One region of the Paenibacillus sp. FSL K6-4396 genome, then DNA from elsewhere that is predicted to be linked to it. Evidence: riboswitches for the same ligand, from Rfam matches in the RefSeq annotation. Region 1 holds a riboswitch; the other holds the start of a gene.
What was found. Region 1 has a riboswitch for glycine ahead of sdaAB (L-serine ammonia-lyase, iron-sulfur-dependent subunit beta). Riboswitches for the same ligand answer to the same signal wherever they lie in the genome.
Positions count from the first base shown of each region.

Region 2: another riboswitch for glycine. It lies ahead of gcvT (glycine cleavage system aminomethyltransferase GcvT); the one in region 1 lies ahead of sdaAB (L-serine ammonia-lyase, iron-sulfur-dependent subunit beta).

Region 1 covers NZ_JBBOCR010000001.1:504,750-510,796, forward strand. Annotated here, with positions in the region: gene pstC (phosphate ABC transporter permease subunit PstC) at 1-135, shown strand, start outside; gene pstA (phosphate ABC transporter permease PstA) at 138-1,025, shown strand; gene pstB (phosphate ABC transporter ATP-binding protein PstB) at 1,038-1,793, shown strand; gene MHB85_RS02430 (phosphotransferase enzyme family protein) at 2,018-3,010, shown strand; glycine riboswitch at 3,359-3,481, shown strand; glycine riboswitch at 3,486-3,621, shown strand; gene sdaAB (L-serine ammonia-lyase, iron-sulfur-dependent subunit beta) at 3,734-4,423, shown strand; gene sdaAA (L-serine ammonia-lyase, iron-sulfur-dependent, subunit alpha) at 4,413-5,390, shown strand; gene MHB85_RS02445 (alpha-glycosidase) at 5,561-6,047, opposite strand, start outside.
Region 2 covers NZ_JBBOCR010000001.1:5,533,257-5,539,303, reverse strand. Annotated here, with positions in the region: gene gcvPB (aminomethyl-transferring glycine dehydrogenase subunit GcvPB) at 1-427, opposite strand, end outside; gene gcvPA (aminomethyl-transferring glycine dehydrogenase subunit GcvPA) at 562-1,917, opposite strand; gene gcvT (glycine cleavage system aminomethyltransferase GcvT) at 1,914-3,050, opposite strand; glycine riboswitch at 3,267-3,367, opposite strand; glycine riboswitch at 3,371-3,493, opposite strand; gene gcvH (glycine cleavage system protein GcvH) at 3,838-4,230, shown strand; gene MHB85_RS24205 (PTS mannitol transporter subunit IICB) at 4,650-6,047, shown strand, end outside.

The sequences.
Region 1 (6,047 bases):
ACACTCAGCATGGGTAACACCACGATGGGTTCTGTTCATAACAATGCACTGTGGAGTATGGCGCTTGTCCTGCTGGTGATGACATTTGTCTTCGTCATTCTGGTTCGCCTGCTTGAAAGGAGGAACCGGGTATGAAAATGAAGGCAAAGACGGTAGATAAAATTGCAACATCCGTTATCGTTGTATTGGCCCTGTTCATTGTTATTATATTGCTCGGTCTGCTTGGCTTCATCATGTATAGAGGCATTGGACATATTAGCTGGAACTTCCTGACGAGCGCACCCCAGTTGCTTAAAGGTGGCGGCGGGATTGGTCCACAGCTCTTTAACTCCATATTCTTGCTTCTCCTGACATTGATTGTGACCATCCCACTCGGATGGGGCGGCGGAATTTACATGGCGGAATACGCCAAACCAGGCAAGATTACCAGCTTCATTCGTCTGGTCGTTGAAGTGTTGTCCTCATTCCCATCCATCGTTATCGGTTTGTTTGGTCTCTTGTTGCTAGTCAATCAATTTGGTCTTGGTTTCTCCCTGATCTCAGGTGCCTTGGCTCTGGCGATCTTTAACTTGCCACTGATGGTGCGGACAACGGAGCAGGCCTTCCGGGCCGTTCCGAAGGAACAGAAGGAAGCAGGTCTGGCGCTTGGGCTGTCCAAGTGGAAAATCATTACTTCCATTCTGTTGCCTGTAGCATTACCGAGCTTGATTACGGGTACGATCCTGGCATCGGGCCGGATCTTCGGTGAGGCAGCCGCATTGATGTTCACCGCAGGTATGAGTAGTCCACCACTGGACTTTACGGATTGGAATCCGACAAGTCCAAGATCACCACTTAATCCTTTCCGTCCGGCAGAGACACTTGCTGTCCATATCTGGAAAGTGAATAGTGAAGGTATTGGGCCAGATTCCAAAGAAGTGGCAGCAGGGGCATCTGCCGTGCTTGTCATTCTCGTGCTGGCGTTCAATCTAAGTGCACGCTGGATCGGTCGGGTTGTATTCCGCCGCATGACAGCTTCGAAATAAGGAGGAACCAACATGGCCATACCTTTTGGTACGGAACAGTTAAGCATATATTATGGACATTTCCAGGCGGTCAAACAGATTAGCCTGACGTTTCCTGAAGCAAGCGTAACGGCTCTTATCGGGCCGTCTGGCTGCGGTAAATCCACGTTCCTCCGGTCGCTGAACCGGATGAACGACGAGATTGCCGGTTCCCGTACAGAGGGACATATCTGGATGGACGGTAACGATCTGAATGAGCCTGGAACCGATGTAATCAAGCTTCGCCAGAAGATTGGCATGGTGTGGCAGAAGCCGAACCCTTTTCATAAGTCCATCTACAACAATATCGCGTTTGGCCCCCGCTACCGCGGTACGAAGAGTAAGAAGGCACTGGATGAAATTGTGGAAAAAAGCTTGCGCCGTGCTGCGCTCTGGGACGAAGTGAAAGACAGACTGCATGAGTCAGCTCTGTCTCTCTCTGGCGGACAACAGCAGCGCCTATGTATCGCTCGCGCTTTGTCTGTTGAACCACAGATTCTGCTGCTCGATGAGCCGGCATCTGCACTTGACCCGGTATCTACGGGTAAAGTTGAAGAGTTGATTACCGAACTCAAGAAGGAGCTGCGGATTGTTATTGTTACCCATAACATGCAGCAGGCGGCACGCATCTCGGATTACACAGCTTATTTCTATCTGGGAAGCATGATTGAGCATGGGGATACAGAGCATATTTTCACGAACCCGGACAATCGTCTGACGCAAGAATACATTATGGGTCGTTTTGGTTAATTGGATCATGGAGTGTCACATAGAGCAATAGACAGAGAAATTGAGAAATAAATAGAGACAAAAGAAAGCACAATGCCTGGACGGTTGTTCGGGGGTTGTGCTTTTTTAATTTATAATTTTATTAGAATTTTCTGTATGTGACATAAACATTATGCTACGATATTTAGTAATAAGAGAGCGTTTACATTACTTTGAAGGAGATGTTGATAATCACTACGGATCAGATGTCTTACGACCATATGGCAGCTCAGATTATACAGAACTACACTATTGAGAAACCTGTCGTTTCCTATATTCGTCACAACGAGAATCTGACGTATCATGTCGTTGATGAAGCAAGCGGGCAGAAGTATCTGCTCCGTATCCATCAAGCCGCATATGCAAGTATGACAGGCATTCAGCATACACCTCCTGCGCTGGAGGCAGAGATGAATCTGCTTCATGAGTTAAATGCAACGACAGCATTGCGCGTGCAACATCCAGTACGCAACGCATCCGGTGAATGGGTCACGGTATGGACAAGTGAGGCAGGGAAAGAGATCTGCTGTACAGTACTGGAGTGGATTGAGGGCAGGGACATCCAGCAGGGAGAACGTCTGACAACAGAGCAGATCTATGATCTTGGGGCACAACTGCAGATGCTTCATCAATATGGGCGTGAGCAGAATCAGACAGATCGAACAAAGGTGCGGCCGGCATATGGCAACATTCATGAGAACTTGGTCATGCTAGGGCAGCAAGAGGAAGGTGTCCGACTGGGGATTTTTACAACGGAAGACTTCGATCTGCTTCGTGAGACGTTTGAGAACATTAATGAGCAGCTAGAAACATACCCGCAGCACGCGGAGACATGGGGAATCATTCATGGGGATATTACTCGCAACAATCTGCTGATCACGGATCAGGGGATGTCCATGATTGATTTTTGTCTACACGGTTATGGTTATTATCTTTTCGATGCCGGAGGGGCAGCGCTTATGTTCAATCGGGAGGAACGTGACATATTCTTATCAGGTTATACCAAACAGATCGCACCACTGACGGATCGTGATATCCGATTAATGGAAGGGTTCATGTTGATCTTTACACTTGGTTATTATGCTTTTCAGATGGGGAACGAGTCTAGGCACGAGTGGATGAAAGATCGCATGCCGAAGTTATGCAGCAAGTATTGCAGACCTTATGTACAGAACGAGAGTATCTTCTACGAACTGTGAATTAGGGTGTGCAGATCAGGATAGGCCACGAACAGTGTGGTTCAAATATTATGGTTGCCTGAATACCCGAACAGTTTCGTGGACAATATCATAAATAGTAGTAAGCGCTTTATGAATTGAAGGAAAATGAAATAAGCTGTTTAAAAGTTCTCTTTATCGAATTAATGTAATGAAAGCTGACAAAATATTCTGGTTTTCATCGGTTCAATCGAAAATGAGGGAAATACATCCAAAGAAATCGTTAAGTTTGTTGACACTGATCTTCCGGTCGATTAATCTTAATGAAGAAGAAATGAACGATTTCCATTACTGTTCTGACATACGCTCAGAATGGTTCCATACAGCGGATGATAACGAGCGGGAGAGACCTGAGTTAGCCGAGCAATGGCTAGTCTTCAGGCACCGAAGGAGCAAGCTGCTGCGCACCCGGCGCAGCGGTTAATCTCTCAGGTAAATGTACCATCGTTGGACGCAACTCTGGAGAGTGCGCGAACTGCGCCACCCAAGGGGTATATGATCAGTCAGCCTGGTGACCTTGTCTGCAATTGCAGGGCATGCACCTTGTCGTGAGACACTGCTGATCGTGAAACTCTCAGGTATCGAGGACAGAGAGAGGGCCTGTGGCCTTCTTCTGTCCTTTTTTGATGTCATCATTCAGTAATAAAGGAACATTATGGCATGGGATCTGGATGAAAATGACGAATACAATTGGAGGGTTATAAGGTGCGATTTAAAGATGTTTTCTCAATTATTGGTCCGTCGATGACGGGGCCTTCAAGTTCACATACAGCTGGAGCGGCAAGGTTAGGGAGAATTGCTCGACAGTGGCTAGGATGTACGCCAGATCGTGCCCGGTTGACACTATACGGTTCATTTGCTGACACGTATCAGGGGCACGGAACAGATCTGGCACTGATCGGCGGTTTGCTGGATTATGTCACAGACGATCCGCGTATTCCGGATGCAGAGCAATACGCAGAGGAAGCGGGCATGGAGGTTGAGTTTTATACAAGTGGCCTGCCTGCTCCTCATCCGAATACGGTCAAAATTGAGTTGTGGCATGAAGAACGTGCCTGCTCCTTGATTGGTGCATCTATTGGTGGTGGAAGCGTATCGGTGCATTCGATGAATGATTTTCGTGTTCAGATTAGTGGTGAGTTTCCGACACTCGTTCTGCGACATGCGGACAAAGCAGGAGTGCTTGCCTCGGTAACGTCCACGATCAGTTCATCCGGGGTTAACATCGGGTATATGCAGGTGGACCGCAAAGCCCGTGATGGCGAAGCGCTGACCGCGATGGAAATGGATGGTGTGCCTAATCCTGATATGCTCAAGCGCCTGAAGGAGCTGGATCATGTACTGGATATTCGTGTCATCGATTTGAAGAGAGGAGTTGATTCGGATGCGATTTAAACATTTACACGAACTGAATACGATCTGTACAGCGGAATCCAAAACGATTGCTCAGCTGATGATCGAGGAGCAAGTTCAGGAGACCAATACACCGGAAGCGGATGTTGTGAAACAGATGTCTGAATATTATCAGGTGATGAAGGAAGCGGTACGTAAAGGGTTAACGGAAGATACAACATCACGCAGTGGATTAACGGGTGGAGACGGTAAAAGAATGGCCGAGTACATTCGCAAGGGTGAGACTTGCTCAGGAGATGCTTCCGCACTTGCCATGGCGTATGCCCTGTGTGTATCTGAAGTGAATGCCTCGATGGGGCGGATTGTGGCAACACCAACAGCCGGTTCCTGCGGCATTATCCCTGGTGTTTTTATTAGCTCACAGGAGCGATTTGGCTGGACGGACGAACATTTGGTGAACGGATTGTTCTGTGCGGGAGCGATTGGTTATGTTATTGCGAACAATTCATTTATCTCTGGTGCCGAGGGTGGCTGTCAGGCGGAAGTGGGTTCCGCGATTGGCATGGCTGCGGGTGCCATGGTTGAACTGCGTGGAGGTACACCGGAACAGGTCGTTCATGCGGTTGGCCTAGCATTAAAAAATACACTGGGCCTTATCTGCGATCCAGTTGCAGGCCTCGTTGAGATCCCGTGCATCGTCCGTAACGGACTGGGTGCAGTTACGGCGCTGGCTGCGGCTGACATGGCACTGGCCGGAGTGCGTAGTGCTATTCCGTCAGATGAAGTCATCGACGTTATGCTGGAAGTAGGCAGTGCGATGCCGAGCCGCCACCGGGAGACGGCCCAAGGCGGACTGGCCCAGACACCAACGGGCCGTAAAATGATGCAAAAGCTGGCTAAACCGAAGGCAAAGCGTGCAGAGCCTGAGCAGGAGTCGAAGCCAGCGGATTCTGACACAATTACAAGTGGTACGGATAATGCTCAAGTGCACACGGACCCTCAGGCTTAAGCTGAACGGGACCACTGAGATATAACCAGGGACATTATGATGTATAACGGCGAATACAAAACAAGCGTCCGCGAACCTGAATCCGGGTTCTGCAGGACGCTTGTTTATGCTGCCAGATGAAGCGAAGATAGGCTACTTAGATATGGCTCAGAAGTATGTGTATTATAACTCTAGTCCGGGCTCACAGCCGTACTCAGTACGGCATATCCATATGCGGGCAGTTCAATGGCGAGCACGCCATCTTCCTTGGCGGTACGATGGTTTCCACCGAATAGCTCGGTCCATTCCCCGTCACCGGCCTCCAGTTCGACAATAGCCGTCTCTTCGGATCGATTGAACAGAACCAGAATGCGTTCCTCCTCATTTTGCCGCTCAAATACCAGTTGGCTGCCATCGGTACGAGCCTGCAGGAAACGAACGGTGCCTTCTGCACGCAGGGCAGGATGAGCATGACGCAGGGAGATCAGTTTCTGATAAAAGTCGAACAGTTCTCGGTCCTGCTTCGCTTCATCCCATTCCATGCATTTACGGCAGCCCGGATCATGTTCGCCGTCCATGCCAATCTCGTCTCCGTAATAGATGCACGGCGCGCCCATGTAACTGAACTGGAATAATGCAGCCAGCTTCATCTTGCGCTGGTCTCCTTCACACAGCGTG
Region 2 (6,047 bases), 5.0 Mb from region 1:
TCATAAGTCCAGTCCATTCTCCATGAGCACCAGCGGCTGGTTGCAAGGTTACAGCGTCCATACCTGTCAACCCCGCAAGGTCGTTTTGCAACGTATACAACAGTTCAAGTGCACCTTGAATGCTGGATTCATGCTGGTACGGATGGATTTTGGCGAATCCATTGTAACGGGCCACGTCCTCATTAATCTTTGGATTGTATTTCATCGTACAGGAGCCCAGTGGATAGAATCCGTTATCTACGCCGAAGTTGCGGCGGGACAACGCAGTATAGTGCCTGATAACATCTACCTCGAACACTTCCGGTAGTGCCGCTGCTTCCGAACGGAGCATTTCCCGGGGAATCAACGTATCGGCAGCCTGACGAGGAACGTCACATTCTGGCAAGGAATAAGCGACACGTCCAGGGCTACTGAGTTCAAAAATCAATGATTGTTCCGGAGCAGGAGATAGGGTCTGTGCACTGAATGTTGTATCCGTCTCAGGTTTAGACGAAGTGGAGAAAGAGGTGCCTGTTTCCGATTGTCCTTGTGCCGGTGTTGTCGTTGTCGTCGTTTCCTGAGTCACAGCGATCCCTCCAATGCTCGTGCGAATTCGTCAATCTCTTCCTTACTGCGTCGTTCGGTAACAGCAATCAGCATATGTCCGGCAAGCTCCGGATAATCACGTCCGAGTTCGTAACCACCAATGAAGCCTGCATCCAGCAGTTTCAGTTGAAGAGCATCCAGATCGGTTCCTTCAGGAAGTTTAATAACAAACTCATTAAATGTGGGTGCATTAAAAGTAAGGCTAACTCCAGGAATCGCAGTTAATGTATTCAGGGTGTAATGACTCTTTTGCAGATTCAGATCCGCGACATCGATCATGCCTTGTTTCCCCATGATGGACATATACACAGATGCGCTGAGTGCAAGCAAAGCCTGGTTGGAACAGATGTTGGATGTCGCCTTTTCGCGGCGGATATGCTGTTCACGTGCTTGCAGTGTGAGTACAAATCCACGTTTTCCGTTGCGATCCTTGGTCTGGCCTACAATTCGGCCAGGAATTCGGCGCATATGAGGCTGGGATACGGCGAAATATCCGCATGTCGGGCCGCCGAGTGAAGCGGCGATGCCAAGGGGCTGCGCATCACCTACAACGATGTCGGCACCCAGCTTGCCTGGGGCTTCCAGCAGACCCAGCGATAGCGGGTTGGCACTTACAACGAGTAGGCCCTTGTGCGCATGCACGAGGTCGGCAGCCTGCTTCACATTTTCCACGGCACCAAAGAAGTTCGGACTCTGGATCATGACAGCAGCGGTATCGTCCGATATGGCGGCTTGCAAGGCATCCCAGTCCGTGACGCCATCCTTATAACCAATCTCGACAATCTCCAGACGGAGTCCGTGCGCATACGCCTGCAATACCTGACGGGCTTCCGGATGAACGGTACGGGAGACGATGAGCTGTTTGCGACGAGTTGCCGCTGCGGCCAGATTACCTGCTTCAGCAAAGGCGGTTGCGCCGTCATACATACTGGCATTGGCTACAGCCATACCGGTTAATTCACAGATGTAGGATTGAAATTCGAAAATGGCCTGTAGTTCACCTTGGCTGATCTCAGGCTGATAAGGTGTGTAGGCAGTGTAGAACTCGGAACGGGAAATGACATGATTGATGACGGAAGGAACATGATGATCGTATATACCTGCGCCGAGAAAGCTGGCGTGTGTTTCGAAATTGGCGTTGGCGCCGGCTTGTTTGGACATATGACGTGTTAGCGCATATTCATCAAGTTTGGAGGATACGGGCAGCTCGCCCTGATAACGAATCTCTTTTGGAATGTCCTGAAACAGTTCCTCCAGCGTATCCACACCGATGGTTGCGAGCATGGCGCTCTGATCTTGTTCAGTCATGGGAATGTACCGGTGCTTGCTCATGCTTGATCAGCTCCTTGAGTAGGTGTCTTAGACGTACGTGTCCGTTTATGAAAAGGGGTCTTCACAACCTCGGCTTTTAGTTTCTTGCCGCGGATCTCAATCTCAAGCGGGGTTCCCAGCGCAGCGTATTTGCTGTCGATGAGGGCAAGCCCCAGATTACGCTTCAATGTAGGTGATTGCGTGCCTGTTGTCACTTCACCGATCTGTACGCCTTCGGCGTAAATCGGATAGTGGGGGCGAGGAATACCGCGCTCCAGTACTTCGATGCCGACCAGTTTACGGGCGGGCCCGTCATTTTTTTGCTGTAACAAGGCTTCGTGTCCGATAAAAGGTCCGGCATTCAGTTTCACAAACATACCAACGCCAGCTTCTAGCGGAGAGATCGTTGCAGATAATTCCTGCCCATACAGAGGCAGCTTGGCTTCAAAACGCAGCGTATCCCTTGCACCAAGTCCAGCTGGAACCAGCCCATGCTCTTCTCCAGCCTGCATTAATCCATTCCAGATTACAGTAGCCTGGTCCACAGGTACATATAGCTCAAAGCCATCTTCACCGGTATAACCGGTACGGGACAACAGTAATTTTACTCCGCATACTTCAGCATCCTGCACAAAACGAAACGGTTCAATCGTGGATACATCCGTATCTGTAACTTTTCCGATAATGTCTACAGCCAGTGGACCTTGCAAGGCGAGCAGCGCCGTCTGCTCCGAATCGTTGGTCATGCTTACGCCAGGGATCAAGTGCTCTTGCAGCCACGCCCAATCCTTGTTGATATTGGAGGCGTTAACGACGAGCATATAATGCTGATCTTTCAGCTTATACACGAGCAGATCGTCCACCACACCGCCATCTGGATAACACATCAGGGTGTACTGGGCTTGACCGGGAACCAGCGTGGTCACATCATTGGTCGTCATTTGTTGCAAAAAAACTTCGGCCTGCTCACCCTGTACTGTAAATTCGCCCATATGGGATACATCGAACAGTCCAGCGCGCTCGCGTACCGCTTCATGTTCTTTTTGGATTCCGCTAAATTGCACCGGAAGCTCCCAGCCTCCAAAATCAATGCACCGTACACCTTCGTATTGCTGATATAGGGGGAAGAGTGGTGTTTTAAGCAAATCGGACATCAAATCACCTCGTCATGGACCGTCAACCGGCCGGAAATATAATCGTGGATCAATGAAGCAGGGTATTTTTAAATTTTTCAGCTAGATATTTTCATAACATAAGTATGGTAAGCAGCTAGGGCAGCGCCGTTCGACATCCTGTTTTTCGTTTTTTGGGAAAAAGGAAAAGGACAGGCCAAAGAATCGGCATGCCAAGTAGCACGCTGTATTCTAAGGCTCTGTCCCTTGTACCTGAGAGTTACCCCGCTGCGTTGTGCAGCAGGTTTCCCCTTGGGTGATCATAACGCCCGCACAGGGCGAATAGATTCTCTCCAGAGTTGCGTCCCGTAAAAGTCCTTTTGCCTGAGAGATTCACCCCCGCTTATCGGTGGTTTACTCCTTCGGCGTTACCTCATGTACATCCCGAATCGGGTGTCACGGGTAATCTCTCCCTTTACATTCATCCGCGAGTATAACATAGTCCAATAAACACATTTACTCCTCTCATTAAAACGTGAATCCACTACCGATGTCAAGAACGATATCATTGATAATGAATAAAAACCGAATATTTAATATATTTTAAGTATTATTGTTCGTGTATTTAAAAAGATTGCGCTTACTATTCTAATATTCACCAGTATATGAAGAAAGAGTGTAATCCGGTTACAGGATTTAGAGGTGTTCAGCAAATAAATTGTGAGGTATCTTGACATTTGATTCATAAATATCATACGCTATGTTCTGGGAAAAGGGTTAAGGTCAAAGAACGCATGCACTCATTTAATGAAAAGCGAGGCGGATATCGATGAGCGAATTGAAAAGTGATTTCCTGTACAGTGAAGAGCACGAATGGGTGCAAACCGTAGGGGAGGATACTGTACGTATTGGCATTACCGAGTTCGCGCAGCATCAGCTGGGTGACATTGTGTTTGTGGAATTGCCTGACCTTGAAACCAATGTAAAAGCAGAGGACAGTATTGGAACAATAGAATCGGTCAAAACAGTTTCGGACTTGTTCTCTCCCGTCACAGGTTCTATTATTGCAGTCAATGATTCGTTGCAGGACTCACCTGAACTTGTGAACAGCTCTCCTTACGAGGAAGGCTGGATGATTGAGATTCGTGTTGAGGGAGATCTGACAGCAGCATTGTCTACATTGATGAATGCAGACGCGTATCGTAAACATACGGAAGAATAGTAGCAACGAACTTGTACTTATTAACATATATTTTATAACCAAATGAAATGAGCTTCATATTGTTTCGACCTGTGTGAGCCGGATGCTTGCACAGGTTTTTTGTGCTTTCCAGGAATAGTTTTGAATGTGGATTGAAGCAGATTGTGGATGTAAATCACCTGATTGGACCAAGCTATAGGTTAGAAAATGATTCTGGAAATGATAAAAGTCATAGGCAAGAAAAGCCTTGCGTACCAATGGATTCAGCCATTATGCATCGATTAAAACGATTACATAACCTAATGTTGTCATCATTGTTCATGACGAAAGTACGCTTTCATTTCATTGAACAGGAGAGCATTCTCGCTTAGGATTACAGCAGGGGAGAAATGATACCCCTTTCATAAATCATAATCACTTGATCCAAGGAGGATAATACAATGAGTAATTTGGACCAATCGTCCAATTCCAAAGGTGGGCTACGGGTTGGTGTTCAGCGTTTTGGCCGATTCCTGAGTGGTATGGTCATGCCGAATATGGGAGCGTTCATCGCCTGGGGATTAATTACGGCTCTGTTCATTCCAACAGGCTGGTTCCCTAACGAGACACTGGCACAGCTAGTTGATCCGATGATCAAATATTTGCTGCCACTGTTAATCGGTTACACCGGGGGTACGATGGTGCATGGTCAGCGTGGTGGTGTCGTGGGTGCCATTATGACCATCGGGGTCATCGTGGGTAGTGATATCCCGATGTTCCTCGGTGCCATGATTGCCGGACCACTGGCAGCATGGATTATCAAAAAGTTCGATAAATCCATTGAAGGTAAAATTAGAGCCGGATTTGAAATGCTGGTTAACAACTTTTCAGCCGGTATTATTGGCGGGATCTTGGGGATTTTTGCGCTACTGGGCATCGGGCCTGCTGTAGAAGCAATTAGCAAAGTATTGTCTGCGGGGGTACAAGGCTTAATGAATCTGGGCTTGTTACCACTGGTCAACCTAATCATTGAACCAGGTAAAGTATTGTTCCTGAACAATGCGATCAACCACGGAATTCTGACACCGATTGCAACAGATCAAGCGAGAGAATTAGGGCAATCCGTATTATACATGCTTGAATCGAACCCGGGTCCGGGACTTGGTATCTTGCTTGCTTACTGTTTCTTCGGACGCGGAATGGCCAAATCTTCTGCACCAGGTGCCGTTATCATTCATTTCTTCGGGGGAATTCATGAGATCTACTTCCCTTACATTCTGATGAGACCCATTTTGATTCTTGCCGCAATCGCGGGTGGCGTCGCAGGTACATTAACATTCATGCTCACCGGAGCGGGACTTGTTTCGGCACCATCACCGGGTAGTATTATCGCGTATTTCCTCTTAACACCAAAAGGTGGATACCTGCCGATGCTCGCAGGGGTGCTTGTAGCAGCCGTCGTATCTTTCCTGGTTGCAGCGGTGTTGCTGAAAACGGGTAAACAAAAGGACGAAGATTTGGAGTCCGCATCCAGTCGGATGAAAGACATGAAGAGTCAAGGAACCGTGCCAAACGCTGGCATTACGGCTAATCGACGTGAAGCAGACAGAGCCGCAGATATGGCTTCTTCTCCAGTGAAAACAGATGTGAAGAAGATTGTTTTCTCCTGTGATGCAGGTATGGGCTCGAGTGCCATGGGCGCTTCCATTCTTCGCAAGAAGATGAAGGCAGAGGGGATTGACGTTACGGTGACCAATACGGCCATCAGTGATATCCCGCCAGATGCAGATGTGGTCATCACACAACAAATATTAACCGATCGTGCCCGCTCCGTTGCGCCGAACGCAGAACATATATCC